DNA from 4 places in the Rhizobium sp. YTUHZ044 genome. Region 3 is predicted to be linked to each of the others. Evidence: predicted binding sites of a transcription regulator. Region 3 holds the regulator's gene; each other region holds the start of a gene.

The links. The regulator PhoB, encoded in region 3, activates phosphate uptake and scavenging genes when phosphate is short. The targets are predictions, from matches to a motif close to TGTCATNNANCTGTCAT.
Region 1: the regulator PhoB is predicted to act here: its motif matches at 2,088-2,104, upstream of NL154_RS17700 (esterase-like activity of phytase family protein).
Region 2: the regulator PhoB is predicted to act here: its motif matches at 4,493-4,509, upstream of NL154_RS02870 (DUF47 family protein).
Region 4: the regulator PhoB is predicted to act here: its motif matches at 3,897-3,913, upstream of NL154_RS20020 (DUF2794 domain-containing protein).

The regions. Positions count from the first base shown of each region.
Region 1 covers NZ_CP101426.1:3,583,187-3,590,222, reverse strand. Annotated here, with positions in the region: gene NL154_RS17710 (cell division protein ZapA) at 1-152, shown strand, start outside; RNA gene ssrS (6S RNA) at 222-380, shown strand; gene NL154_RS17700 (esterase-like activity of phytase family protein) at 460-1,932, opposite strand; gene NL154_RS17695 (NAD-dependent epimerase/dehydratase family protein) at 2,134-3,117, opposite strand; gene NL154_RS17690 (helix-turn-helix transcriptional regulator) at 3,216-3,752, opposite strand; gene NL154_RS17685 (ArsR/SmtB family transcription factor) at 3,841-4,164, opposite strand; gene NL154_RS17680 (SRPBCC domain-containing protein) at 4,220-4,702, shown strand; gene gnd (phosphogluconate dehydrogenase (NAD(+)-dependent, decarboxylating)) at 4,817-5,848, shown strand; gene NL154_RS17670 (mechanosensitive ion channel family protein) at 6,058-7,036, shown strand, end outside.
Region 2 covers NZ_CP101426.1:601,872-608,907, forward strand. Annotated here, with positions in the region: gene NL154_RS02850 (polysaccharide deacetylase family protein) at 1-846, opposite strand, end outside; gene NL154_RS02855 (D-alanyl-D-alanine carboxypeptidase family protein) at 1,064-2,347, shown strand; gene NL154_RS02860 (pyrophosphatase) at 2,429-2,734, shown strand; gene NL154_RS02865 (inorganic phosphate transporter) at 2,751-3,764, opposite strand; gene NL154_RS02870 (DUF47 family protein) at 3,764-4,405, opposite strand; gene NL154_RS02875 (GNAT family N-acetyltransferase) at 4,570-5,061, opposite strand; gene tldD (metalloprotease TldD) at 5,076-6,491, opposite strand; gene NL154_RS02885 (peroxiredoxin-like family protein) at 6,691-7,036, opposite strand, start outside.
Region 3 covers NZ_CP101426.1:152,318-159,353, reverse strand. Annotated here, with positions in the region: gene NL154_RS00770 (Hsp33 family molecular chaperone) at 1-119, opposite strand, end outside; gene argF (ornithine carbamoyltransferase) at 213-1,127, opposite strand; gene NL154_RS00760 (aspartate aminotransferase family protein) at 1,165-2,364, opposite strand; gene NL154_RS00755 (GcrA family cell cycle regulator) at 2,788-3,321, shown strand; gene phoB (phosphate regulon transcriptional regulator PhoB) at 3,615-4,298, opposite strand; gene phoU (phosphate signaling complex protein PhoU) at 4,478-5,191, opposite strand; gene pstB (phosphate ABC transporter ATP-binding protein PstB) at 5,235-6,050, opposite strand; gene pstA (phosphate ABC transporter permease PstA) at 6,066-7,036, opposite strand, start outside.
Region 4 covers NZ_CP101426.1:4,075,476-4,082,511, reverse strand. Annotated here, with positions in the region: gene acnA (aconitate hydratase AcnA) at 1-2,535, shown strand, start outside; gene NL154_RS20025 (DUF1223 domain-containing protein) at 2,882-3,622, shown strand; gene NL154_RS20020 (DUF2794 domain-containing protein) at 3,936-4,337, shown strand; gene NL154_RS20015 (GNAT family N-acetyltransferase) at 4,344-4,901, opposite strand; gene NL154_RS20010 (Bax inhibitor-1/YccA family protein) at 5,011-5,739, opposite strand; gene NL154_RS20005 (ABC transporter permease) at 5,921-7,036, opposite strand, start outside.

The DNA.
Region 1 (7,036 bases), 1.2 Mb from region 3:
AGCTCGAGTCGCTGCGCGGCAACCGCGACACCGTGCTTGCCGCGACCGCCCGCACCGAGGAAACGTTGGCGGCAGCGCTCGGCGAGGTTTCGAGCCGTATTCGCGGCATCACCGACAAGCTGAATGGCAGGGCCGCACCCGAACTCAATTGATGTCAATTAAATAAAAACGGCTGGCCGTCGCCACTGGCGCGTCGATGCAAACGGCCTTATATATCGCGATGCGGTCTGCGCCTCTCGACAGGAACCACAATCCCTGGGGCCATACTCGATCCAAAGGGAGCTGTCCCTGTCCGGGCTCGTGGGCCTGGACACACGGTGCCCACCTACGTTTGTAGGCGCCCAGGATCGTAAACATCCATCGGTCGTCGTGGATCGCACCTTTTCCTTTCATCGTTGAAGACGAAGCCGGGTGTATAGGGCGAACGCGGCTTGCGCGTCCGCCCCTCGTGGCGCGCAGTTACTTCTTCAAGCCGGGAAGCGTCACCTGGAAGACCTGGAACATGGTGTCGACATCGGCGCCGCCGTCAGCCTTATAGGCTGCGCCAACCTGGAAGCCATCCTGCGTCAAGAAGTCGTTGTCGTTGGCGACGAACAGGAAGTAATCGTCCGGCAGCTTCGTGTCGAGGACACTTGCCAGACCCATCGCTTCCCATTTTTCCGATAGATCGTTCCTGTCGTTCGGCGCACCGTTGTGCAGGCCGAAGCGGCCAAGCTCGGCCTCGTCGTTGAGGTCGATGAACGGTGTCAGCGTAGCCGGTGTGAGCGACGGGTCGAGGACACCTTTCGGTGCAGCCGCCTTGCCGGCGTCGAAATCGCTGCCGGCGATATCGGTTGCGGCGGATAGGTCGACGATGTCGATCTTGCGATACAGAGACGTGTCGCCCTTCACGCCCTGGCCGTTGCCGCTGTCACGGGCAAGCATCAGGAAGGTCTTGTCGGAAAGGGCGACGATCTCGCTCTCGGCGGCGATCGTCGTCTTGCCCTTAGCGTCCTTGAAGATCGGCAGCGGCACGACATATTCATGCACCAGCTTCAGATGATCGGGATCGGCGGCGTCATAGATCATGGCGCGGGTATTCTGGCGGGTCGAGCCGGAATCGCCGCCGTCCTGGCGGGCCGCCGACTGCAGTACGGCAACGATAAACTTGCCGTCGGGCGTCATTGCCATGCCTTCGAGGCCCTGGTTGTTCTGGCGGCCGGTTTCGGGGTCCTTCGGATCGGGAGCGGACCCGCCGGGACCGGGATTGTTTGAAGCGAAGCTCAGCGCGCCCTTGCGCATCGGCAGAAGCGCCTTGGGCGGCTGGGTGGCTGAAAGCAAGTGGCCATCGGCGGAGAAGCGATAGATATAGGGGCCGTATTCGTCGCTGACGAACATAGTGCCGTCGGCCATGCGGATGATCGCCTCATCGTCGAGGGCGATCTTGCCGTTCGCCGCCTGCGGCAGCGGCGGGAAGTTGCCGGCAGCGGCGCGGACGCCGGATTCCGGGTCGAGACCGGTCGTGTCCGCGCCCTTGTCGTCAACAAAGAGCATGGACTCGACGAGTTTCGCCTCGACGCCCGATTGCTCATTGCCGGCCTCGGGGGTCGCGCCTGGCGCTGTCGGGGTCAGAATGATCGAAAGGGTGTTCAGGCGCGGGCGGTAGTCGACAGTGCCGGCGGCATTGTAACCGCGGTCGGGCAGCAGGTAGAGCGTGCCCCTATAGCTGGCGCCATCCCGAGTCCAGGCGGCGGGGTCGATCGCCATCCCGGAGCCGGAGCCGAAGGTTTCACCGAATTTGTCGCGCTGGTTGGCCGGAATGCGGCCGACGCCGACCAGGCCCTTATTGACGAAAGTGGCGGAATTCTCCGACCTTGCCAAGGCGGGAATGGCGGCGGATGCTGCGAAAACTGCGGCGAACAGCCGCGATGCATATGATCTGACGTTCTTCATGAAATAGCCTCTCGGTCAAAAGCGTTCCTGCAACGGTTCCCGCCCGCAAGCTGGACACCGTTTCGAATGACATTCCTCGGCTTTGGGATCGATTCCTCAGAACCGAACACACCCGGATTTCGCCCCTATCCCGGCTAAACGTCTAGGATGGGATCGTGATAACTGGATGACACCCTCGGAGCCTGCAATCAGCTCATTGCCCTAATCGACCGGATAGGGTCCTTCGGCGAATACTTCCTCGTGGTAGCCCTTGGAGCCGACATCGATCGCCAACGGGCTTCGCCATTCGCGACACTCGCGCAGGCAATCGAGCACGAAGCGGAAATCATAGCGCGGCCGCCAGCCAAGTTCGCGCCTTGCGCGTTCGTTGACGTAGACGCGATCGAGCGTCGGGAACATTTTCCAGCCGCGTTCGGCGTAAAGCGTGTTTGCACCTGGAAACAGCCGCTCGACGACAGCAGGCGCATCACGCCTGAGCTCTGCGCGATCGCCCGGTAGAAAGGGCGTCGTGGCCGAGATGATATAGCGGCCGAAGCCGATTGCCGGCGCTTTTTCGAGCGCCAGAAAATGGGCGTCGACCACGTCGCTGATATCGACGCGGCGATGAAGCAGCTCGTTGGCCTGCGCATTTCCCGCCGAATAGCTGTTGCGAATCTCGGGATCATCATCACTTTCGGGAAAGAAGCGCGACGTCCTGAGGATGACGACAGGCAGGCGGGATTTGCGGGCGAAGAGTTCCGAAATTCCTTCGGCAGCGAGCTTTGTCACGCCGTAGATATTCTTCGCGACAGGAAGCACGTCCTCGGTGACCCACGCTGCGGGCTCGCCGGCCGCCGGCGTCAACGCCGCGCCGAAAGCGCTGGTGGTGCTGGTGAAGACGAAGCTTGCAACGCCCGCGGCAGTCGCCTCTTCGAGCAGGTTCAGCGTGCCGCCGACATTGGTGTCGAGGAAATCGCGATTGCCGTGGGTCGCCACATGCGGCTTGTGGAGCGTGGCGGCATGGATGACTTGGCTGATGCCCGACATCGCTCGCCTGATAAAGCCGCGGTCACCGATGGAGCCGACCATATCGGTAAAAGCCGAAGGCTTGATGTCGATGCCGCGCGCCCACCGGCTCTGAGCTCTCAAGCTGCGCATCAGCGCCTCGCCGAGGTGGCCGGCGCTTCCCGTCACCAATATCGTCATCGCGTCGTCTCCTGACTGCGTTGGCGGCGGATGCTATAAAGACCGGTGTCGTGGGACAACGCATAAATTATGCATGGGCATGCAGGAAGGCTGCAGGCTCAGCGGATTGTGGTGACGAGGCGGCCAGCGGTGCCATCGGAAAGCCTGATCCGCTCCCAAGTGACGCGGCCCGGGGTAATCGGCAGGCGCACATTGCCGTTGGCGCCGGTATCGAAGGTCAACGATAGCAGCCTGTCCTCATGCCAGCCGCGCTCCTCCAGAGACAGTTCGGCGGCGGCGATCTCGGCGGAGGCGTAGGAAAAAAGAGAGCGGCCGAGAAAAGCGCCGAGCGGTGCACGCCATTCCGCCTGCCGCGGTCGGGAAGCAGACAGAAGCCGATGCGTGCTATCGCAGATCAGATGCACAGACCGAACGGAATCCTCGACCAGCCGCTTTAAGGCCGCATCGGCCGCAGCATGTTGCGGCGTGGCGAAAATCCGTTCCAGCTTGACGGCTTGGTTGGGCGAGGGATCAAGCTGGCCGCGCTCCCAGCGCGAAACGGTCGCCTGGTTGACGCCGAGGAGTTCCGCGAGGTGTTGCTGCTTCATGCTGCGCAGCAACCGCATGCGGCGTATGCCGGCTCCTGATATCGTCATTTGTACTGAGCTCCCACGCTTCTTTTGCCAGGATAGGAGTTCGGCGGGCCGGAGGGCAAGCCGATCCTCACGCCGGTCATTGTTCCGGCTAGCCTTCGAGGTCGCTTCTCAGCCGATCAAGGATCGACAGGGCATGACCTGCATAGGCGCTGATCCAACGGTCGTAGATATGTTTGATCGGCAGACTGTTCAGGTGGTTCCAGCGTTCGCGGCCCTCCTTTCTGGCGACGATCAGCCCCGCTTCCTCAAGCACCTTCAGATGCTGCATCACCGTGCAGCGGTCCATCCCGGAAAACATCTCGCAGAGCGCGCCCGTTGTGCGGGGGGCCTCCTTGAGCAGGTCGAGGATTTCGCGGCGGCGATGATGCGCCAGTGCCTTGAAGACAGGGTCGTCGGTTGATTCGCTTGACATGTTATATTTTTATAACATAATGGCCTCAGGCACAATGGAGAAGAGGAGAAGTGCAATGTCTCTCGGAATCCGCGTTTCCGGCCGGATCGGCCGTCCTGTTGCCGAAGTGTTCGATGCCGTCGTCAACCCGAAGAAACTCAGCAGCTATTTCACCACGATCGGCGGGGCGAGCGCCCCGCTCGTTCAAGGCACGACAGTAACCTGGTGGAAGGATGCGCCGGTCGAGGTTGTCGAGCTTGTGCCGGAAAGCCGCATCGTGCTTCGCTGGGACGGCGGCACTGCCGAGGACAAGACAAGGTATAAGACGCTGGTGGAAATGAATTTCAAGACGCTGGAGGATGGCGGCACGCTGGTGACGATTGCCGAGAACGGCTGGCGCGAGGACGAGGCCGGCCGGCGCGGCACCTATCTCAACTGCGAAGGCTGGACACAGATGCTTTGCAGCATGAAGGCCTTCGTCGAATACGGCATCAATCTGCGCGAGGGCATGTATCTCAGCGAGATGAAAGGCGAGCCGGCCAGCGCCCCGGATGTTTGACGAGGCCTGTCTCGAAGGAGATCGGCGGCCCATCGCCAGACTTTGCTTGCCTGTCACACTGCGGGTGCTAGTTTCCGGAGTCGATACTTCATCTCGGTTTCCAGGAGATTCATTATGCAGCTTGGTATGGTCGGTTTGGGCCGAATGGGCAATTATATGGTCCAGCGCCTGATGCGGGGCGGTCACGAATGCGTCGTCTACGACACCAGGCCGGAAAGCGTTGCTGAGCTCGCAGGTCTCGGCGCGACCGGCAGCGCTTCGATGGAGGAATTCGTCTCCAAGCTCACGCATCCGCGTGCGATCTGGCTGATGCTGCCGGCGGCGATCGTCGACAAGGTGCTGGCCAGCCTGGTGCCGCTGCTTCAGAACGGCGATATCGTCATCGACGGAGGCAATTCCTATTACCACGATGACATCCGCCGTGGCGCCGAACTCATCACCAAAGGCATCCATTATGTCGATGTCGGCACCAGCGGCGGCGTCTTCGGCCTGGAGCGCGGCTATTGCCTGATGATCGGTGGCGAGAAGGGCACCGTCCAACATCTGTCTCCGATCTTTGCGACGCTCGCCCCCGGCGTCGGCAAGACGGAAGCATCGCCAAACCGCACCGCCGAAGCGGCGGCGGCCAGCACGGCGGAGCAGGGTTATCTGCATTGCGGCCCGCACGGCGCCGGACATTTCGTCAAGATGGTGCATAATGGCATCGAATACGGCCTGATGGCTGCCTATTCCGAGGGCCTCAACATTCTGAAACACGCCAATATTGGCGCCGCCTCGCACGATGCCGATGCGGAAACCGCGCCGCTCGCCCATCCCGAACATTTTCAATACGACTTCAATCTGCCGGATGTCGCGGAAGTCTGGCGCCGCGGCAGCGTCATCACCTCCTGGCTGCTCGATCTCACCGCCGATGCCCTGCATGTCGACCCCGCACTTTCGAAATATGCCGGCCGCGTCTCGGACAGCGGCGAGGGCCGCTGGACGATCATGGCGGCAATCGACGAAAGCGTGCCGACACCGGTGCTGAGTGCGGCGCTCTACGGCCGCTTCTCCTCGCGCGACAATGACGAGTTCGCCAACAAGGTGCTGTCGGCAATGCGCGCGGGTTTCGGCGGCCACGTGGAAAAGCCGGCGCCGAAATCCTGAAGGCCAGTGTCACTCCCTTCACTGAGCAGAAGGCGACCGTCACCCGTAAATGGCGGGCTTGACGGCCGGCCTCGGTAGGCGGCGCCAGCGGTCTTTACTGGCCATCGGTACGGCTTTCCTACCGCTTGCTGGCGGCAGCAGTCGCGAGTATCCAATGCAAGATGTCAGCCTTGTTTTGTGCAAGCGCGACACTTGATTGGAGGGCGGTCGTGAAGCGTGACAGGGCAGGAGGCTTGAAGGCCGCCATATCGGGCATATTCATTGTGCTTCTTTCCGCGGCTTCGCCCAGCTTTGCCCAGACGCAGCCGGCACAAGCGCAGGCCGCGGCCGCTCCGCCGGCCCAAGTGCGTGAGATGATGCAGCTCATGCAGACGCCCGAGGTCAAGCAATGGATGTCGGCCCAGATGGCGGCGACGTCTGCGGGCGATACAGCGGTGGAAAACCAGATGTCTCTCCTGTCGGGTTTGCTGCAGCATGCCCGTCGTCATGTCTCGATGGTTTCCGATGCCGCGATGACGCTGCCCTTGCAGATCAACAATGCATTCTCGCTGCTTTTCGGCGAAATCGCCGCCACCGGCCGAATGCGTATGGCCGGCCAATTCCTGGCGATCTTTCTGCTGGGCGCGATCATCGAAAGCATTGCCCGCTATGCCTTCCGTCGCCGCCGTCGCCGTCTGGCTGCGATGGCAGGCATGCATCTGGCGCCGCGTGTCATCCCGGCGCTGATCTTCGCGGCGGCGACGGTGCTGACGCTGCTCAGCCTCTACTGGCCGCCGATCAGCCAGAGCATCGCCATCGTCTGCGTCGTCGCACTGATCGTCCAGCGTTTCACGATCTGCCTCGGCGGTGTGCTGGTCGATCTCATCGCACTGGCGCGGGCCGAGGAAGAGCGGCAGGGCATCCCCGCGCCGACCATGCCGGGCCGTGCCATCGCACTCTTCTGGTATCGCCGCTCTGCAACCTTCATCATCTACTTTATCTTCGGCTGGGCGGCCATTCAGTCGATGGAGCCGCTCGGCCTTTCCCCGAGTGCCCGCCTGTTCGCGGGTTACATGCTCGGCATTGGGCTGCTGCTGATCGCGATCGAGGCGGTCTGGTCGCGGCCTCATAAGGACGAGAAGCGTGGTCACGAAATTTCCTGGGCGCTCACCGTATATTTTCTTCTGCTCTGGGGCCTCTGGGTCACCG
Region 2 (7,036 bases), 450 kb from region 3:
CTCCGGCGTGCCGTAGGGATAGGCGATCGTGGCGGGACGGATGCCGGTCAAGGCCTCGACGTAATCAGCCGAAACTTCCATCTCGATTCGCGCTTCGGCCTCCGGCAGGCGGGCAAGGGCGCGATGGCTGATCGTGTGGGCGCCGAGCGCTGCAAGCGGATGTCGGGCGAGCTGCTGCAATTGTGCCGGCCCCATCACCAGGTCGCGCACGATATCGGTCGGCTCGATGCCGTTTTCCCGCGCCAGCGTGTCGATCGCGGCGACGGCGCGGGCCTCGTCGAAGCTGTGGATATACCGGGTGAAGCGGTCGAAGGCATCCCATTGCTGCCGCGGGTCGGCGAGCGCCAGCCGCTCGCTGCCGCGGCCGAAATCGAAGCGGATCTCTTTTGGCCGGCGCAACAGGACGGCGAGCGTCTCCCACCAGATGCTGTGCGAGCCTTCGGCAAAACCCTTGGTGACGAACACCGTGAATGGCGCCCGATGCCGCTCGAACACCGGCAGCGCATGCTCCATGTTGTTGGCGTAGCCGTCGTCGAGTGTAAAAGCCGCAAACGGTCTGCCGCCCTCCGGCTCTGCCAACAGCGCCGGCAGCTCGTTAAGCGGCACGAAGCGATAGCCGTCGCGTGTCAGCCGCCTGAGCGCCGCATCGAGAAAATGCGGGGTGATTTCGAGATGCGCGTTCGGGGCAAAGGCCTGGGCTGCGTGCGGGCGAACATGATGCAGCGTGAAGATCACCCCGCGCCCGCGCGCCTGCCGCATCAGGCCGGCCGCGGCGATCAGAAAGGACGCCTCGAGCCCGGCGCCGATCGCTGCCCGTTTTGCCAGTCGCTTCAATTGCCCCGCCATGCGCCGCCCATTGCCTTTTGCGGCAACCTAGCAACCGCAGCTTAAGCCTTGCTGAATCCCGGTTTCGCACAGCTTCTTTCGTTTTCTGTTAACCAAGACGATGAAAAGACTAGAAAAATGGTAGGCGTTGCCGCAAAGTCGCGCCAAACTTGCGGCTTCTGTCACATTGCGAGACATGGCCGGCCCGATCGAGAGCCAGCGCATCAGGGGGAACTCCATGAGAAAGCTTTTGGCGGCTGTTTTGACCGTGACGCTTGCCGTTTCGGCGCCGCTTGCGGCTCTTGCCGGCAGCGCCTCGCTGATCCTTGATGCCCGCACCGGCAAGGTACTGGCGTCCGAAAACGCCGACACGCTCAACCATCCGGCCTCGCTGACGAAGATGATGACGCTCTATCTCACCTTCGAGGCGCTGAAACGCGGCAAGATCGCCTGGGATACGCCGATCAAAATGTCGAGATACGCTGCCGCGCGGCCGCCGACCAAGCTCGGCGTCAAGGCGGGCGGCACCATCACGGTGCGCGAGGCGGTCTACGGCATGATCGTCAAATCCGCCAATGACGCCGCTGCCGCGATCGGCGAGACGCTCGGCGGCTCGGAGAGCGGCTTTGCCCGGATGATGACGGCCAAGGCCCGCCAGCTCGGCATGAGCCGGACCGTCTTCGTCAACGCATCGGGCCTGCCGAACAGCCGCCAGGTGACGACGGCGCGCGACATGTCGACGCTCGCCGTGGCGCTGATGAAGAATTACCCCAACGAATACCGCCTGTTCTCGATGGCAAGCTTCAGTTTCCGCGGCAAGACCGTGCGCGGCCACAACAATCTCATGTACCGCTACCAGGGCATGGACGGCATCAAGACCGGTTATACCAACGCCTCCGGCTTCAACCTCGTCAGCGCCGTCAGAGACGGCAACCGCCGCGTCGTCGGCGTGGTGCTCGGCGGCCGCACCGCCCGCAGCCGCGACGCCAGGATGGAAGCGCTGCTCGACCGCTATCTCGGCCGCGCTTCGTCGTCAGGCGGCGCAAGGCTGGTGGCGAGCGTCGGCGCCAGGGAGCCGGTCGAAGTGGCTTCCGCCGCCGATTCTTCCGACGTTCCGGTGCCGGCGAACGCGCCGCGTCCGGCCGACGATCTCACGGCAAAGAGCCTGGCCTATGCCGATGACGCCGTCGTGCCGCTGGAGCGCCCGGTCGCGATGGACGAAATCCTGAACGCCGGCAAGACATCGAAGACCGCGGCGAAAAAGGCCGACGGCGACTGGCAGATCCAGATCTCGGCCGCCCCGAGCGCCGATGCGGCGCGGGCGCTTCTTGCCCAGGCGCAGTCGGAAGGCGGCGCGCCGCTCGTTTCCGCCTCGCCCTATACCGAAGCGGTCGGGCAGGGGGCCAACAGGATCTATCGCGCCCGCTTCGTCGGCTTCGCCAGCAGGGAGGACGCCGCCTCAGCCTGCGATGCGCTGAAGCAGCGCTCCTATGACTGCATGCTGCTCCCGGACCGCGGCTGATCGCAACGCCCCACTGAGGCAGTGCGCTCTGGACAAGCAGCGGGAATCAGCGTCTCCTCCATAAACAAAAGGAGAACATTGATGCTGCGCCGTCTTGCCGACCAGTTCGAAGCCGCTTCCTCCGCCCATGTCGCCGAGAGCGGCATCGAGCGCGACGCCGACTGGTTTCTGTTGAAGCTGCAGGAGGAGATGGGTGAACTGACCCAGGCATGGAACCGCCTGACCGGCCGCGGCCGTGCCAAGGGCCGCTCCCCTGAGGACATCAGGCGCGAGCTCGCCGACGAGACGGCCGACCTGCTTGGTCACCTCATGCTGTTTGCTCGCCGTAACGACATCGACCTCGCCGCCGCGATCGAACGGAAGTGGCGGTTTCAGCCGAGCTGGTAAGAAATCGGGAGCGACATCAGAAGATTTTGCTCAAGCCGGTCACCAGCCAGAACGAAACTGCCGAAATCATTGCCGCTGCCGGCAGGGTGATGATCCATGCGATGACGATGTTGCCGGCTAGCCCCCACCTGACGGCGGACACGCGCCGGGCGGCGCCGACGCCGATGATGGCGCCGGTAATGGTATGGGTGGTCGAGACGGGGATACCGAGCCAGGTGGCGCCGAACAGCGTCAAGGCGCCGCCCGTTTCGGCGCAGAATCCCTGCATCGGATTGAGCCTGGTGATCTTCGAGCCCATCGTATGGACGATGCGCCAGCCGCCGAACAAGGTGCCGAGCGCCATCGCTGCCTGGCATGAGATCACCACCCAGAGCGGCACGTGGAAGCTGCCGCCGAGGTAACCCTGCGAATAGAGAAGCACGGCAATGATGCCCATGGTCTTCTGGGCGTCATTGCCGCCGTGGCCGAGCGAATAGAGCGACGCCGACACGAATTGCAGGAAACGGAAGGATCGGTCGACGGCAAAAGGCGTCTGCCGGATGAAGGTCCAGGTCACCGCCAGGATGAGGAACAGTGCCAGGAGAAAACCGATCATCGGCGACATGACGATGGCGGAGACGGTCTTGAGAAGACCGCTCCAGACGATCGAGCTCAACCCCGTTTTGGCAAGGCCCGCACCGACCAGCCCGCCGACCAGAGCATGGGATGAACTGGAGGGAATGCCGAAGACCCAGGTCACGACATTCCAGACGATGGCGCCGATCAGGGCCGCGAAAATCACCTGCGGCGTGACGATCGCCGGGTCGATGATGCCGGTCCCGAGCGTCTCGGCCACATGCAGGCCGAAGAACAGGAAGGCGATGAAATTGAAGAATGCCGCCCAGAAGACCGCATATTGCGGCCTCAGGACCCGTGTCGAGACGATTGTCGCGATCGAGTTGGCCGCATCATGCAGGCCATTGAGAAAATCGAACAGCAGTGCGACGCCGATCAGGCCGACAAGAAGCGGAAGAGCGAGGGCGGCTTCCATCAGACATTCTCGATCACGATGCCGCTGATCTCGTTGGCGACGTCCTCGAAACGGTCGACCACCTTCTCCAGCTCGCCGTAGATCTCGCTGCCGATCATATAGGCCATCGCATTGCCGGCGCCGTGCCGGCGAAACAGATCCTTGAGCCCCTGCTCGTGCAACTCGTCGGAGCGCCCTTCCACCTGCGTGACCTGCTCGACGATGGCAGAAAGCCGCGGCGCATTGGCGCTGATGCGATCAAGCAAGGGAATGGCCTCGGCAATGAGATTGGCAGCTTCCACAACGGTCTTGCCCATTTCCTGCATCCGTGGATCGAAGCTGGTCTGCTCGAAGAGCCGGATGGTTTTGACGGTTTTGTGCATCATGTCGATCGCATCATCCATGGATTGGATGAGATCCTTGATGTCGCCACGATCGAAAGGTGTGATGAAACTCCGCCGGACGGCCAGCATGACTTCGCGCGTTATATCGTCGGCCTGATCTTCCAACCGCACGATCGTTTCGCATTGATGCTCGATCTCCATTCCCGACAGCAACCTGTCCAGAGCCTGTGCGGCGTCGACGATCGTTCTGGAATGTTGTTCGAAAAGGACGAAGAACCGGTCTTCGCGCGGCATCAACTTTCGAAACCAACCCAGCATGAACACCTCGCAATCCTGGTCTGCGCTATGAACGACGAGCCGTCCTAAACCCTATCCCGTTGAAGAGATAGGGCCGAATTTCGGTTTGTGACAGATTTATGACAGTTGTGCCGCGGCAGGGACATGGCCGTTGCCGGCAGCTGAACCCTTTCCGCCATCGGCGGTCAGCCGACCTTGTACCGGTAAAACTTGCTGTCCACCGCCATCAGCGGGAAGGAGCGGGGCAGGGCGCTCTTGGCAATTTCGGTAAAGCCGTTCTTTTCGTAGAAGCGCTGGGCGGCGACGAACTTGTCCGTCGTGCCGAGGAAGATGTCGGTGAGGCCGGCATCTCTGGCGTGGTCGAACAGGCGCTCGAGAAGCCGCGCCGCCACGCCGTGCTCGCGGCCGCGCACCTCGGCGGCGACGAACATCTTGCGCAGCGCCGCCTGATTGTTGCCGATGTCCTTCAGCCCAAGGGTGCCGACGATGGCGCCGTCCTTGACGGCGACCCAGAACTGACCTTTGCCGGACTGGTAGAAATCCGGGATGACCCGGAGATCGGGCTGCGCATCGGCAGTGATATCGATGCCGAACTCCTCGCGCTGGATCGGCAGGATCACCGACAGCACGTCATCGGCATCGCCTTCGGCAAAGGCTCTGATTTCGATCTCTCCCATCAGATCCTCCCGCCTCAGGCCTGGGTGCCGCCGACGGTGACCTGATCCATGCGCAGATGCGGCTGGCCGACGCCGACCGGAACCCATTGGCCGGCCTTGCCGCAATTGCCGATGCCGGTATCGAGCTTCATGTCGTTGCCGATCATCGACACCCGCTTCATCGCATCCGGGCCGTTGCCGATCAGCATCGCCCCCTTGATCGGCGCGCCGATCTTGCCGTTTTCGATCAGATAGGCCTCGGTGCAACCGAAGACGAATTTGCCGGAGGTGATGTCGACCTGGCCGCCGCCAAAGGAGACGGCATAGACGCCCTTCTTCACCGAGGCGATGATTTCTTCCGGAGTCTTGTCGCCGCCGAGCATATAGGTGTTGGTCATGCGCGGCATCGGCACGTGGGCATAGCCCTGGCGGCGGCCGTTGCCGGTGGGCGCCATGCCCATCAGCCGGGCGTTCTGCCGGTCCTGCATATAGCCGACGAGCTTGCCGTTCTCGATCAGCACGTTGTAGCCCGACGGTGTACCCTCGTCGTCGATGGTGATCGAGCCGCGGCGGTTGTCGATCGTGCCGTCGTCGACGACGGTGACGCCGGGCGCGGCAACGATCTGGCCGAGAAGCCCTGAAAAGGCCGAGGTCTTCTTGCGGTTGAAATCCCCTTCCAGCCCGTGGCCGACCGCCTCGTGCAGCATGACGCCCGGCCAGCCGGAGCCGAGAACGACATCCATCGTGCCGGCGGGCGCGTCGATCGCTTCCAGATTGACGAGCGCCTGGCGCAGCGCCTCGTCGGCGCCGTACTGCCAGCTGCCCTCGGCAATGAAATCGCCGAAGCCGATGCGCCCGCCGCTGCCGTAGGAACCGCTCTCCTGCCGCTCGCCTTCACCGACCACGACGGAAATGTTGATGCGGGTCATCGGTCTTATGTCGCGCACGCGGTGGCCGTCGGCGCGCAGGATGTCGACCACCTGCCAGCTCGCGGCGACCGAGGCGGTGACCTGCCGGACCTTGTCGTCCTTGCCTCTGAGATAGGCGTCGATGTCCTGCAGGACCTTGACCTTCTCCTCGAAGCTCGGCTGGCCGATCGGGTTCTGGTCGCCGTAGAATTTCTTGTTGGTGCCCTGGGGAGCGGCGGCGTAGGTGCCGGAATAGCCGCGCGTCACCGCGCCGACCGCATCGGCCGCCCGCTTCAGCGCCGCCACCGAGAGATCGCCGGCATGGGCATAACCCACCGCTTCGCCGGCAACGGCGCGAAGCCCGAAACCCTGTTCGGTGTTGAAACTGCCGCCCTTCAGCCGGCCATTGTCGAAGGTCAGCGCTTCGGCCTGCGCATGCTCGATGAACAGTTCGCCGTCATCGGCGCCGGCGAGCGCCTCGGCGACAAGGCCGCGCATCGTGGCTTCGTCGGCATCGAAAAGCGTCAGGAGATCGGTGGTCATGGTCTGGCTCCAATGGGCATGTTCGGGAATGCGCTTATCCCCTAGATAGGGCTCCATATAACAAGGAGTGAAGCCCTCGCGGCGAATATTCTTTGTCTCGGGAGGTGGGACGCGCCTCGAAGAGATGCAAACGGTTGATCGCTTTGCGCGGGGTAGACAACGCTAACCACCCGTCGGGGCGTCGAGCGATTTTTTGTCGTCAATGTGCGACTTGCGAAGCTGCCGACATCAATTCCCGGGAATTCGGAGCCTTGAATGTTTGCAGCCCGGCCTCCAGAACTTCAGTGAAGCTCCAGCGGACGATGCCCTCGCGGTCGATCAGGAACTGACCGACAAGCTGCCCATGGTCGGCGGTCATCATCTGCTGATCGGCTTCCGTAATTTGATATCCTTCCTTCTTGTTGAGAAAATCGTCCATCGCCATCACGCCCATAGGCTCTGGCAATTCGCCCGGCAGATCGATGCGTATCGCCATGACCGTGTCGATCCCGACCTCGCGTAAGCCGAAGGCTCGGTGCGAAGCCCGTATCGGGTCGGAAGCCGCA
Region 3 (7,036 bases):
AGCATGGGGCCGAGCTGGACGGCGCGGCCGCGCACATCCAGACCCTCCACCTGAAAGGGGACGACATGATCATCGCCGGCGAAATCGAACTGGCCGAGGGCGGCTGCAGCTTCTGCCATGGCTTTACTCCTAGTTTCGGGAGCGGCGGCCAAAGTGTCCGGCGCTCGCGCAGTCGGGCCGCAAGCTTATGACTCGCAACATCCGATTATGGTTCAGATCGCGCCCAGGCACCAAGCAAGAATCGATTTCTGCGCATGAAGACGGTTTTCCGCTTCATCGAAGACCACGGATTGCGGGCCGTCGATCACCTCGTCCGTCACTTCCTCACCGCGATGCGCGGGCAGGCAATGCATGAACAATGCATCGCTGCCGGCCTTGGCCATCAAGGCCGCATTGACCTGATAAGGCTGGAAGACGTTGTGACCCCGGGCCCGATGTTCCTGATTCATGGAGACCCAGGTATCGGTCACCACGCAATCGACGCCTTCGACCGCACGGTCGGCATCATGGCAGAGCATGATTTCGGCGCCCTCATTGCGGGCCCAGTTCAGATAGTGATCCTTGGGCTCCGAACCAAGGGGGACGGCCATGTTCATGCGGTAGCCGAAGCGCGCCGCCCCTTCGACCAGCGAATGCAGCACATTGTTGCCGTCGCCGGTCCAGGCGATGGTCTTGCCCTTGATCGGGCCGCGATGCTCCTCGAAGGTCATGATATCGGCCATGATCTGGCAGGGATGGGTATCGTCCGTCAGCGCGTTGATGACAGGCACGGTCGCATGTTCGGCAAGCTCCAGCAGGCGCGAGTGCTCGGTGGTGCGGATCATGATCGCATCGACATAACGCGACAGCACCTTGGCGGTGTCGCCGATCGTCTCGGCGCGGCCGAGCTGCATTTCGGTGCCGGAGAGGAACAGCGTTTCGCCGCCGAGCTGGCGCATGCCCACGTCGAAAGAGACGCGGGTGCGCGTCGACGGCTTCTCGAAGATCATCGCCAGCATCTTGCCGGCGAGCGGCTTGTCGCCCTTGCCGGCCTTGAAGGCCTGCTTGCGGGCGAGCGCGTCGTTCATGATGGTTCTGAGGTCGGCCGATGTGACGGCCGAAAGATCGAGGAAATGTTTAGGAGCCATGTTCTTACCTGTCGTGCGCCCGAAGGCGGCGATCCCTTCAAGCCGTCTTCTTGATCTTGGCGGCGCGGATGCTCTCGGCGGCGCGCTCGAGGCGCACAAGCCCTTCGCGAGCTTCCTCGGCAGTGACCACCAGCGGCGGAAGAAGGCGGATGACGTTGTCGCCGGCCGGCACGCCGAGCAGATGCGCGGCCCGGATCGCCTGCAGCAATTCGGCCGAGGGAACCGCAGCCTTGACGCCGAGAAGAAGCCCTTCGCCTCGGATATCCTCGATCACATCGGGATAACGATCCTTGAGCGAGGCCAGTCCCTGGCGGAAGACGAGCGCGACGTCGCGCACATGCTCAAGGAAGCCATCGGCGAGGATGACGTCGAGCACGGCGCTGCCGACCGCCATGGCCAGCGGATTGCCGCCATAGGTCGAACCATGCGTGCCGGCCTTCATGCCGGAAGCGGCCTCGGCGGTTGCAAGGCAGGCGCCGAGCGGGAAACCGCCGCCGATGCCCTTGGCGACGGCCATGATATCAGGCGTGATGCCGGACCATTCATGGGCAAACAGCTTGCCGGTACGGCCGACGCCCGTCTGCACCTCGTCGAGGATCAGCAGCAGGCCATTTTCGTCGCAGATCCGGCGCAGCGCCTTCATGAATTCGCTGGTGGCGGCACGCACGCCGCCCTCGCCCTGCACCGGCTCGATCAGGATTGCGGCCGTCGCATCGGTAATGGCGGCACGCACGGCATCGATGTCGCCGAACGGCACCTGATCGAAACCCGGCGCCTTGGGGCCGAAACCTTCGAGATATTTCTCCTGGCCGCCGGCGGCGATCGTCGCCAGCGTGCGGCCGTGGAAAGCGCCTTCGAAGGTGATGATATGGAACCTCTCGGGATGGCCCTTGGAAAACTGATAGCGGCGCGCCGTCTTGATGGCGCATTCGAGCGCCTCGGCGCCCGAATTGGTGAAGAACACCTTGTCGGCGAAGGTGGCGTCGGTCAGGCGTTTGGCCAGGCGCTCCTGGCCGGGAATTTCATAGATATTGGAGAGGTGCCAGACCTTGTCGGCCTGCTCCTTCAGCGCCGCGACCACATGCGGGTTGCCGTGGCCGACGGAGGTGACGGCGACCCCGGCGCCGAAATCGAGATAACGCTCGCCGCTCTCGGCGATCAGCCATACGCCCTCGCCTCGCTCGAACCGCAGCGGGGCACGAGAATAGGTGTCGTAAAGCGGCGCGGCTTCAGCCATCGCGGGTCTCCCGTTCAATGTTGTCATGCGCGGATTCCGGCTAACAAAACCAGGTCCGAAAAATCAAAAATGCCGCCTTTCGGCGGCGAGCGGTACTATTTCCTTTTCGCGCTGCAATGTCAACAAAACTGCGGCCTTAGCGTATGCCGCAAGCTTGTACAGGGGCACTTTCGGCCTTCAACAGGCATTATTGCAGAAATGACACGCAGAGGCAGCAAGTTGGGGAAAAACTTGAAATTCGATTCATCCGGATTCCCGCGACTCTTGTCACGGAGTCAGCCTCACACTAGGTTAAAGTTCAATTACTAGACTGCATGCGGCGGAACTAGTCACCAAAATTGATCAAGCGTTTCTTGTTTCGGAGGCTTCCGGGACAACGGTGAGGGATTCTGCCATCACCAACGCAAAAGGTGGAGACAGGGCATGAACTGGACAGACGAGCGGGTCGAGAAACTCAAGAAGCTTTGGGCCGAAGGACTGAGCGCCAGCCAGATTGCTGCGCAGCTTGGCGGGGTCAGCCGAAACGCCGTTATCGGCAAGGTGCACAGGCTCAGCCTTCCCGGCCGCGCCAAGGCCGGCGGCACGGCCACCGCGGCGCGCACGCCGAAGCGCCAGACATCCGCGCCGCGCGCGCCGAACTACGCCTCCCGGATCGCCACCCGCACCGTGACCCGCCAGCAGGGCGCAACCCTGCTGAAGGAAGAGATCGAGATCGATACAGTCGAGGAAATGGAATATGTGCCGAAGGGCAACGTGGTGGTGCCGATTTCCCGCCGCCTCGGCCTGACGGAGCTCACCGAACGCACCTGCAAGTGGCCGGTCGGCGATCCGCTCAAGGAAGATTTCCATTTCTGCGGCTGCGAATCCCCGGACAATTCGCCCTATTGCAGCTATCATCAGAAGCTTGCCTATCAGCCGATCAACGAACGCCGCCGGGCGGCGGCGCGGGTCAGCTGAGCGGACCGGTATAGCCAGACATAAAAAACGGGCCGCCGTTTCTTATTCGAGTGGGAAGTGACCTTTGCGTTTAGCAACCCCCACACTCCGTCATGCCAGGGCTTGACGGAGGAGAGGTGGCGCCGGGACAAGTCGGCTTTGCAGGCGCGATGGAAAGGTGGTGCCGAGACGCATAAGCCTCGCCGGCGCAACGACGCTGGCTCCGCAGCGGCGACGATGGACGACAAGGCGGGCCTCACAAGCCGTACTGCCGTGCGTTTGGCGGGAACGCCAACCCCACACTCCCTCAGCCTTCAGGCCTCCATCGAATAACCGGCGCCGCGGACGGTGCGGATGACGTCCTGCATGTTGGAGAAATTCAGCGCCTTGCGCAGGCGGCCGACATGGACGTCGACGGTGCGTTCGTCGACATAGATGTCGTGGCCCCAGACGCCGTCCAGCAGCTGCGAACGGGAAAAGACCCGGCCCGGCGACGACATCAGGAATTCCAGCAGCCGGAATTCGGTCGGGCCGAGGCGGACTTCGCGGCTCTTGCGGTGGACACGATGGGTTTCGCGGTCGAGCTCGATATCGCCGCATTTCAGCACCGAGGACAGCACCTCGGGACGGGCCCGACGCAGCATCGCCTTGACGCGGGCGACGAGCTCGGGGGTCGAGAAGGGCTTGACGACGTAATCGTCGGCGCCGGTGGACAGTCCGCGCACACGCTCGCTCTCCTCGCCGCGCGCCGTCAGCATGATGATCGGCAGCCGCTCGGTTTCCGGCCGCATGCGCAGGCGCCGGCAGAGTTCGATGCCGGAGACGCCGGGCAGCATCCAGTCGAGGATGAGAAGGTCGGGCGTGCGCTCCTGAAGCCTGATCTCGGCCTCGTCGCCGCGCAGGATGGTATCGACCTCAAAGCCTTCCGCCTCAAGATTATAGCGAAGAAGCACGCTCAGCGCTTCCTCGTCTTCAACAACTGCGACTCTCGGGATCATGCGTGTCCGTCTCCTCGCGCACAAGCCTTAAACCGGGACGATTTAAGCAGGCGTCCTGCGCAAATTCAGAAATTGGCTGCGACCTCTTTGCGCGCCCCGAACGGGCGCGCACGCAAGTGACTGGTCCGGGCGGCTGGCCCGGGCGGCTCGTTCGGAACAATTATTCTCGTTCGGAACAATTATTCCGTCGCGGCGCCGACGGTGTTGGCACTGTCATCCTTCGGACGATCGCCTTCCGGCTGGGCGCCCGTCGCCATGTAGTAAATCGTCTCGGCGATGTTGGTGGCATGGTCGCCGATGCGCTCGATGTTCTTGGCGCAAAAGAGCAGATGCGTGCAGCTCGTGATGTTGCGCGGATCTTCCATCATGTAGGTCAAGAGCTCGCGGAACAGCGAGGTGTACATCGCGTCGATCTCGTTGTCGCGTTCGCGGATGGCGGTCGCCTTGTCGGCGGCGCGTGTCGTATAGACGTCGAGCACTTCCTTGAGCTGGACGAGCGCCAGCTCGGAGAGGTGCTCGAGGCCGCGGGCGAGCTTGCGCGGCACGCCTGTGCTCTGCACGGCGATGACGCGCTTGGCGGTGTTCTTGCCGAGGTCGCCGACGCGTTCGAGATCGGCGGCGATGCGGATCGAACCCATGATCTCGCGCAGGTCCGAGGCCATCGGCTGACGGCGGGCGATGGTGACGATCGCCTTGTCGCCAATCTCGCGTTCGGTGTGATCGAGGATCACATCGTCGGAAATGACCTTTTGCGCCAGCGCCGTATCGCCGTTGACCAGCGCCCGGACGGATTCCGCGACCATCTGTTCGGCCAGGCCGCCCATTTCGGAAATCCGCCTGGAGAGGAACTTCAGATCATCATCATAGGCGGAATAAATATGTGTCGATGCCATGGGGCTTTGTCCTCGAATAACGGAAAGCTTCGTGTCGCCGGGATCAGCCGAAGCGACCCATGATGTAATCCTGGGTGCGTGGATCGTCGGGGTTGGTGAACATCTTGTCGGTGTCGTTCTCCTCGACGAGGTTGCCGAGGTGGAACATGGCGGTGCGCTGCGAAACACGCGCGGCCTGCTGCATGGAGTGGGTGACGATGACGATCGTGTAGTTCTCGCGCAACTCGTGGATCAGCTCCTCGACCTTGGCGGTGGCAATCGGATCAAGGGCCGAGCAGGGTTCGTCCATCAGGATGACCTCCGGGCTGACGGCGACGGCGCGGGCAATGCACAGGCGCTGCTGCTGACCGCCGGAGAGGCCGGTGCCGGATTCGTGCACGCGGTCCTTGACCTCGTTCCACAGGCCGGCGCGCTGCAGGCTGCTCTCGACGATCTGGTCGAGATCGGCCTTCGACTTGGCGAGACCGTGGATGCGCGGGCCGTAGGAAACGTTTTCGTAGATCGACTTCGGGAACGGGTTCGGCTTCTGGAAAACCATGCCGACGCGGGCGCGAAGTTCGACCACGTCGATATCCGGATCATAGATGTCGTCGCTGTCGAGCGTGATCTTGCCGGTGACGCGGCAGCCTTCGATCGTGTCGTTCATGCGGTTGAGGCTTCGCAGGAAGGTCGACTTGCCGCAGCCCGAGGGGCCGATCAGGGCGGTTACGGTGTTTTCGCGGATGTTCAGGTTCACGTCGAAAAGCGCGCGCTTCTCGCCGTAATATACGGAGACATCCTGTCCAATCATTTTATACGGGACGTTGCTCATCTTCTGATCCAGCGCCTTTTCAACTGCAGCTTCCGTCAGCATGTTCATGATGTTTAACTCCGTTTACCAGCGGCGCTCGAAGCGACGACGCAAGAGGATGGCGCCCATGTTCATGACGATCAGGAACAGGAGCAGGACGATGATGGCACCCGAAGTACGCTCCACGAAGGCACGTTCGGCCTCGTTCGCCCACATATAGACCTGCACGGGCAAGGCCGTCGAGGGCTCGAGCGGTGTCGTGGGCGCATTGGCGACGAAGGCGACCATGCCGATCAAGAGCAGCGGCGCGGTTTCGCCAAGCGCGTGCGCCAGGCCGATGATCGTGCCGGTGAGGATGCCGGGCATGGCAAGCGGCAGGACATGGTGGAACACCATCTGCATCTTCGAGGCGCCGAGGCCGAGCGCTGCGGCGCGGATCGAAGGCGGCACGGCGCGCAGAGCCGCGCGGGTGGCGATGATGATCGTCGGCAGGGTCATCAGCGTCAGCACCAGGCCACCGACCAGCGAAGCCGAGCGCGGCAGGCCGATGAAGTTGATGAAGACGGAAAGGCCGAGCAGACCGTAGACGATCGACGGGACGGCGGCGAGATTGTTGATGTTGACCTCGATCAGGTCCGTCAGCCTGTTCTTCGGCGCAAACTCCTCGAGATAGATCGAGGCGGCGACGCCGATCGGCAGCGACAGAACGAGCACGATCAGCATCAAGTAAAGCGAGCCGATGAGGGCAACGCCGAGGCCGGCGGCCTCCGGGCGGCTGGAATTGCCGTTGACGAAGAGGCCGCTGTTGAATTGCTTCTGGAGAACGCCGCCCGCCTTCATCTGGTTCATCCAGTTGACCTGCTTGTCGTTGACCTTGCGGTTCTTCTCATCGACGGAAAGATCGATCTGGCCCTTGTTGGCACTGTCAATATTGGCATCAGCGAGCAGGGTGACATTGACCGTCTTGCCGATGATCGAGGGATCGGCGACGACCAGATCGCGCAGCTGGATCGGCGCGCTCTTGGAGAGCATGGCGGTTGCATCGCGCACATCCG
Region 4 (7,036 bases), 740 kb from region 3:
CGCTTCGAAGACGGCCAGTCGGTGACCAAGGAGCACATCCTCGCCGTCGCCGCGTGGCTGAACAACAAGGGCGCTGTCGAAAACGAAATCGCCTATCGCCCGGCGCGCGTGCTAATGCAGGACTTCACCGGCGTTCCCGCCGTCGTCGATCTTGCCGCGATGCGCGACGCGATGGTGTCGCTCGGCGGCGATCCCGAGAAGATCAATCCGCTTGTTCCTGTCGACCTCGTCATCGACCACTCCGTCATCGTCGACGAGTTCGGCACGCCGCAGGCTTTCGCCAAGAATGTCGAGCTGGAATATCAGCGCAACGGCGAGCGCTACCGCTTCCTGAAGTGGGGCCAGCAGGCGTTCAAGAATTTCCGCGTCGTTCCTCCGGGCACCGGCATCTGTCACCAGGTCAATCTCGAATATCTCGGCCAGACCGTCTGGACCAAGGAAGAGGACGGCGAGACGATCGCCTATCCCGATACCTGCGTCGGCACCGACAGCCACACGACGATGATCAATGGTCTCGGCGTTCTCGGCTGGGGTGTGGGCGGCATCGAGGCTGAAGCCGCCATGCTCGGCCAGCCGGTTTCGATGCTCCTGCCTGAAGTCATCGGCTTCAAGCTGACCGGCAAGCTCAAGGAAGGCGTCACCGCGACCGACCTCGTTCTGACCGTCGTGCAGATGCTGCGCAAGAAGGGCGTCGTTTCCAAGTTCGTCGAATTCTTCGGCCCCGGCATGGACAACATGCCGCTCGCTGACCGCGCGACAATCGGCAACATGGGTCCGGAATACGGCGCCACCTGCGGCTTCTTCCCGGTTGACGGCGAAACCATCAACTACCTCACCATGTCCGGCCGCACGCATGACCGCATCGCCCTCGTCGAAGCCTATTCGAAGGCCCAGGGCATGTGGCGCGAAGGCGACGGTTCCGACCTCGTCTTCACCGACACGCTGGAACTCGACCTCGGCGACGTCGTGCCGTCGATGGCCGGCCCGAAGCGTCCGGAAGGCCGCATCGCGCTTGAAAACATCGCTTCCGGCTTTGCCGGCTCGATGGATGCCGACTACAAGAAGCCCGGCCAGCTTGCCAACCGCTATGCGGTCGAAGGCACCGATTTCGATCTCGGCCACGGCGACGTCGCGATTGCCGCCATCACCTCCTGCACCAACACCTCCAACCCGTCGGTGCTGATCGCGGCCGGCCTTCTCGCCCGCAACGCCGTTGCCAAGGGACTGAAGACCAAGCCGTGGGTCAAGACCTCGCTGGCTCCGGGATCGCAGGTGGTCGGTGAATATCTCGCCAAGTCAGGTCTGCAGGCCGATCTCGACAAGCTCGGCTTCAATCTCGTCGGCTTCGGCTGCACCACCTGCATCGGCAATTCCGGCCCGCTGCCGGCGCCGATCTCGAAGACGATCAACGACAAGGGTCTGATCGTTTCCGGCGTGCTCTCCGGCAACCGCAACTTCGAAGGCCGCATCTCGCCCGACGTCCAGGCGAACTATCTTGCTTCGCCACCGCTTGTCGTCGCCTACGCTCTCGCCGGCACGGTGCAGAAGGACCTGACCAAGGAGCCGATCGGCGAAGACCAGAACGGCAAGCCCGTCTACCTCAAGGATATCTGGCCGACCTCGCACGAGGTGCAGGAGTTCATCCAGAAATACGTCACCCGCGAACTCTACGAAAGCAAATATGCCGATGTCTTCAAGGGCGACATCAACTGGCAGGCGGTTCAGGTTCCGCCGGGCCAGACCTATGCCTGGGACGACAACTCGACCTATGTCCAGAACCCACCCTACTTCGTCGGCATGGGCAAGAAGGGCACCGGCGTTGCCGACATCAAGGGCGCCCGCGTCCTCGGCCTGTTCGGTGACAAGATCACCACCGACCACATCTCTCCGGCCGGCTCGATCAAGGCGGCATCGCCGGCCGGCGCCTACCTCATCGGCCATGACGTCGCGGTTGCCGACTTCAACCAGTACGGCACGCGGCGCGGCAACCATGAGGTGATGATGCGCGGCACCTTTGCCAATATCCGCATCCGCAACCATATGCTCGGCCCGAACGGCAAGGAAGGCGGCTACACCATCCACTACCCGTCGAAGGAAGAGACTTCGATCTACGACGCCGCCATGCAGTACAAGGCCGAAGGCGTTCCGCTCGTCATCTTCGCCGGTGTCGAATACGGCAACGGCTCCTCGCGCGACTGGGCTGCCAAGGGCACCAACCTGCTCGGCGTCAAGGCTGTCATCGCCCAGAGCTTCGAGCGCATCCATCGCTCGAACCTGGTCGGCATGGGCGTCATCCCCTTCGTCTTCGAAGAGGGCACGACCTGGCAGAGCCTCGGCCTCAAGGGTGATGAGCTCGTCACCATCGAGGGGCTGGACAAGATCAAGCCGCGCGAGAGGAAGATCGCCAAGATTACCTATGGCGACGGCACTGTGAAGGAAGTTCCGCTGCTGTCGCGTGTCGATACGCTCGACGAGGTGATCTACCTCAACAATGGCGGCATTCTGCAGACGGTCCTGCGTGATCTCGCTGCCTGATTTTCAGGGCATGATGCCGAAAAGTGTGAGCGGTTTTCGGACGACATCATGCTCTTCTTCTTTGATGTAGATCCGGATTCAGATTTTAGGCCGGTCGGCCAAAAATCACCCGGGTCTAGGAGAGTGGATTGATAATGGCCGCCGGAGAGCGTTTCCGGCGGCTTTTTCTTTGCTGCAAGAGTCTTTGCCGGAGGCTCACGATGATTTGTTTCAGCTGCGTTCCGGCCGAGCTACGGTCTCACCCGTTCGTGATTTTTCGTTTGGACCCGGAAGGATTATTCGTACGTTCATATCTCAGAGCCTTCGGTTTCAAACGCCGCCGGCGCTGAAAAAGAGGTGCAGGTGAATGTCCCCCCGTTTCTTGATTCCGCTGATCGTCGGCGTTGCTCTTGCAGGCTCGCTGCAGGCCGAAGACGGCAAGCCCAAAGGCGTCGTCGAGCTTTTCACGTCGCAGGGCTGCTCCTCCTGTCCTCCCGCTGATGCCGCCTTTCGCAAGCTGGTGAATCAGGGCGATGTCATCGCGCTCGCCTATCACATCGACTACTGGAATTATCTCGGCTGGGCCGATACGCTGAGCTCGAAGGAAAATACCGAGCGGCAGTACGGCTATGCCAGGACGATGGGTCGCAGCAACGTCTATACGCCGCAGGCGATCGTCAATGGCCGTGGCCATTTGGCCGGCGCCGATCTCACCGGCATCAACAGCAAGATCGACACCTACAGCAGCGAAGGCAACGGGCTGACCATCCCCGTCAGCGCGGCAATGCGCGGCGACGAGCTGGAGATCAAAATCGGCGCAGGGCAGGGAAAGGCCAATGTCGTGATGGTCTATTTCGACAAGGAAAAGACGATCGACGTCGAAAAAGGCGAAAACAGCGGCAAGAAGATCTCCTATCTGCACAGCGTCACCAATGTCGAAACCGTAGGCATGTGGGACGGCAAGGCGACCAGTCTGACGCTGCCGGCGAGCGTCCTGCAGCGGCCGCAGCTCGAGGGCTGCGCGATTCTGCTGCAGTCGGCAACGGCCGACGGCGATCCGGCAGCGATTCTCGGGGCGACCGTGGTGATGGCGGGAAAAAATATCTGATATTTCATCCGATTACGGGTGAAATGCCGGGCGGCCCGGCCGAGCGTATTCGGGGCTGGGGTTAAGGTCGATACGCTCCGCCGGGCCCTTTGGCGCGCTGGCGCCAAACCGGGATGCATAAATCCCCTGCAAATGAGGCGCTGTTTTGACTGAAATGCGGCGCTGGGGAGAAAGCACTGCTTCGTCCCCAGCGAAAGGTGTCTGGACGTGCGGCGCTGCCGTAGGCCGAATGTGAGGGGCCGCGCTCTTGCAATTTGCGGCGGCTCGGGCAAACTGTCACTCTCCTGTCACAAGCGGAGGCCTTGGAGACCTGATGACAGATCAGCCGGATTTGCGACACGGCGAAAGCCGCTCCGTCGACAATAGTTCCTCGGTCGTCGTCGATCTCAGGGAGTACAAGCAAAGCAAGGACCCGCTTCCGGTGACCTTCCACCGGCGCGAGCTGGACGCGATCCTCTGGATCTACGGCCGCATGGTCGGCGAGGGGGAATGGCGCGATTATGCCATCGACCATCTGAAGGACAGAGCAGTCTTTTCCGTCTTCAAGCGCTCCGGCGAGATGCCGCTCTTCCGGATCGAAAAGAACCCGAAGCTTGCCGCCAAGCAGGGCGCCTATTCTGTCATCAACGTCAACGGCATGATCCTGAAGCGCGGGCACGAGCTGAATCAGGTCCTCAAGGTGTTCGACAAGGCCTTGAAGCTTGTCGATAAATAATTCTCATCAGCCCGCAAACAGCGTACCGGGATAAATGGAGGGATCCGGATCGGTCCTCATGCCCTCGCCGAGGCTGCGCTGCATGAGCATCGTGTCCAGCCAGCGGCCGTGCTTGTAGCCGGTACCCTTCATCAGTCCGACCTCCACAAAACCTGCCTTCAGATGAAGCGCGATCGAGGCCGGGCTCGCGCCGCCGATGACGGCTACCATCTGACGAAAGCCAAGCCCGGTGCAGCGGTCGATCAGCTCGGCGATCAGTGCCTTGCCGATGCCGCGGCCGCGGGCTTCGGGTGCCAGGTAGATCGAATCCTCCACCATCCAGCGATAGGCAGGGCGGGTGCGGAAGGCCGACGCATAAGCGTAGCCCAGGAGTTTCCCGTCAGCATCGGTTGCGGCGATATAGGGATATTGCTGGCTGACGATCACGGAAAACCGCTGGGCCATTTCGGCCTCGGAGGGCGGCGCAATCTCGTAGCTTGCAACGCCATTGAGGACCGAGTCGCGATAGATCTCCGTAATGGCGGTGATGTCGGTTTGGGAGGCGTCGCGCAGGAGGAAGGACATCGGGCGGCAGGTCCGTCGGAAGGAGCAGGCTCCTCTAAAACCACCCCTGAGAAACCGGTGCAACAAAAAAGGCGGCCGAAGCCGCCTTTTCGATCTATCAATGCGCCTGTTATCTGCGGTTACCCATGAACTGCAGCAGGAACATGAACAGGTTGAGGAAGTCGAGGTATAGCGTCAGTGCGCCCATGATCGCCTTGCGACCGGCGACAGCGACGTCATCGGCTTCATAGTAGAGTTCCTTGATCCGCTGCGTGTCGTAGGCGGTGAGACCTGCGAAGATCAGCACGCCGATCACCGAGATCGCGAACTGCAGCGCGGATGAAGCCAGGAAGATGTTGACGAGCGAGGCGATGATCAGGCCGAAGAGACCCATGATCAGGAACGAACCCATCGCCGACAGGTCACGCTTCGCCGTATAGCCGTAAAGAGACAGCGCGCCGAAGGAGGCGGCGGTGACGAAGAAGGTCTGAACGACGCTCTGGCCTGTATAGACCAGGAAGACCGACGAGAGCGACAGCCCTACCAAGGCGGCGTAGATCCAGAAGGTGGTCTGGGCGGCGGACACGCTCATCTGATGAATGCGGAAGCTCAGGAAGAAGACGACCGCAAGGGGGGCAAGGATCACGACCCAGCGCAACGGCGACTGGAACAGAAGCGCGCCAAACTGGGTGAGCTGGCCGTCCTGGACCGCGAAGTTGAATCCGAGATATGCTGCCACGCCGGTGATCGCCAGGCCCAGCGCCATCAGATTGTAGACCTTGAGCATATATGCGCGCAGGCCTTGATCAATCATCTCGCCGGTCTGGACGCGGCTTTGATAGTTACGAAGATCAGCCATAGTTTCCTCTTACAAGCTCCGAAGGAGATACGGTGTCGGGGTTTTCGACCCGGGCGCCGCTGCGGAGCTCCAGCATGCCTGCAGACAATATGAGGCTTTCGCCCTTTGCAAACAAGGGGCTTGCAAAGGCGCGGTCGGTTAAATCGCCGTAACGTGAAGTCGTGTCGACCGTGCTATCCGTCTAAAGCTCACGCAGCACCGGTGCGGCCTTCTGCCCGAGGATGCGCCAGGTGCCGATGAGGCCGATGCCGACGGTGAGCACGAGCGCGGTGACGAGCGTCAGTCCCGCCACATCGGGCAGGAAGGCAGACGGCAGTCGCATGATGCGGGCGACGATGAACCAGGCGGCGATACCGCCGGCAAAGAGTGCGAAGATCGCGGTGGCCAGCCCGAGGATCAGATATTCGTAGCTGAAGGCGCGAATCAGCATAGCGCGCGTGGCGCCGAGCGTCTTCAGCACCACCGCGTCGTGAGTGCGCGCCCTGTTGCCGGCGGCGAGCGCCCCGGCAAGGACAAGAATCGAGGCGACGAGCGCCACCGATGCGGCGGCGCGGATCGCTGTCGCAAGCTGGGCGACGAGCTGGTTGACGATATCGATCGCATCCTTGACGCGCACGCTGGTGATCGTCGGATAGGTGTGGGTGACGGATTTCAGGATGGCAGCATCTTCGGCCGGTGTTGAGGAGGGATCGGTTAGCGTCGCCAGCCAGGCATGCGGGGCGCCGCGGAACGTGTTCGGCGAGAAGACCATGACGAAATTGATCGACAGCGATTCCCACTCGACACGGCGCAGATTGGCGATCTTTGCAGTGATGTTGCGGCCGAGCACGTTGACGGTGACGGTATCGCCGATCTTGAGGCCGAGTTCATGCGCTTCTTCCGAGGAGAAGGAGACGAGCGGCTCGCCGCTGTAATCCTTGTCCCACCAGCTGCCTTCGGCGAGCGCGGCATTTTCGGGCAGCGTGTCGGCGTAGGTGATGCCGCGATCGCCGTTCAGCACCCAGCGGCCGGCGGCCGGCACATTCATCTTGGTGACATCCTCACCATTGAAGGCGACGATCCGGCCGCGCAGCATCGGCACCTCCATCAGCTTGCCCCTTGGCGCTTGCGCCTGGACGAGATTGCGGAAGGCATTGACCTCGGCACTCTGGATATCGACGAAGAAGAAGTTGGGTGCCCCCTCGTTCATGCGGCCGGTCAGCTGCTGGCGCAGGTTGCCGTCGATCAAGGTCAGGGTCACCAGCAATGCCAGGCCGAGGCCGAGCGAGAGGACGACCGAGGGCGTCAGCGCTCCGGG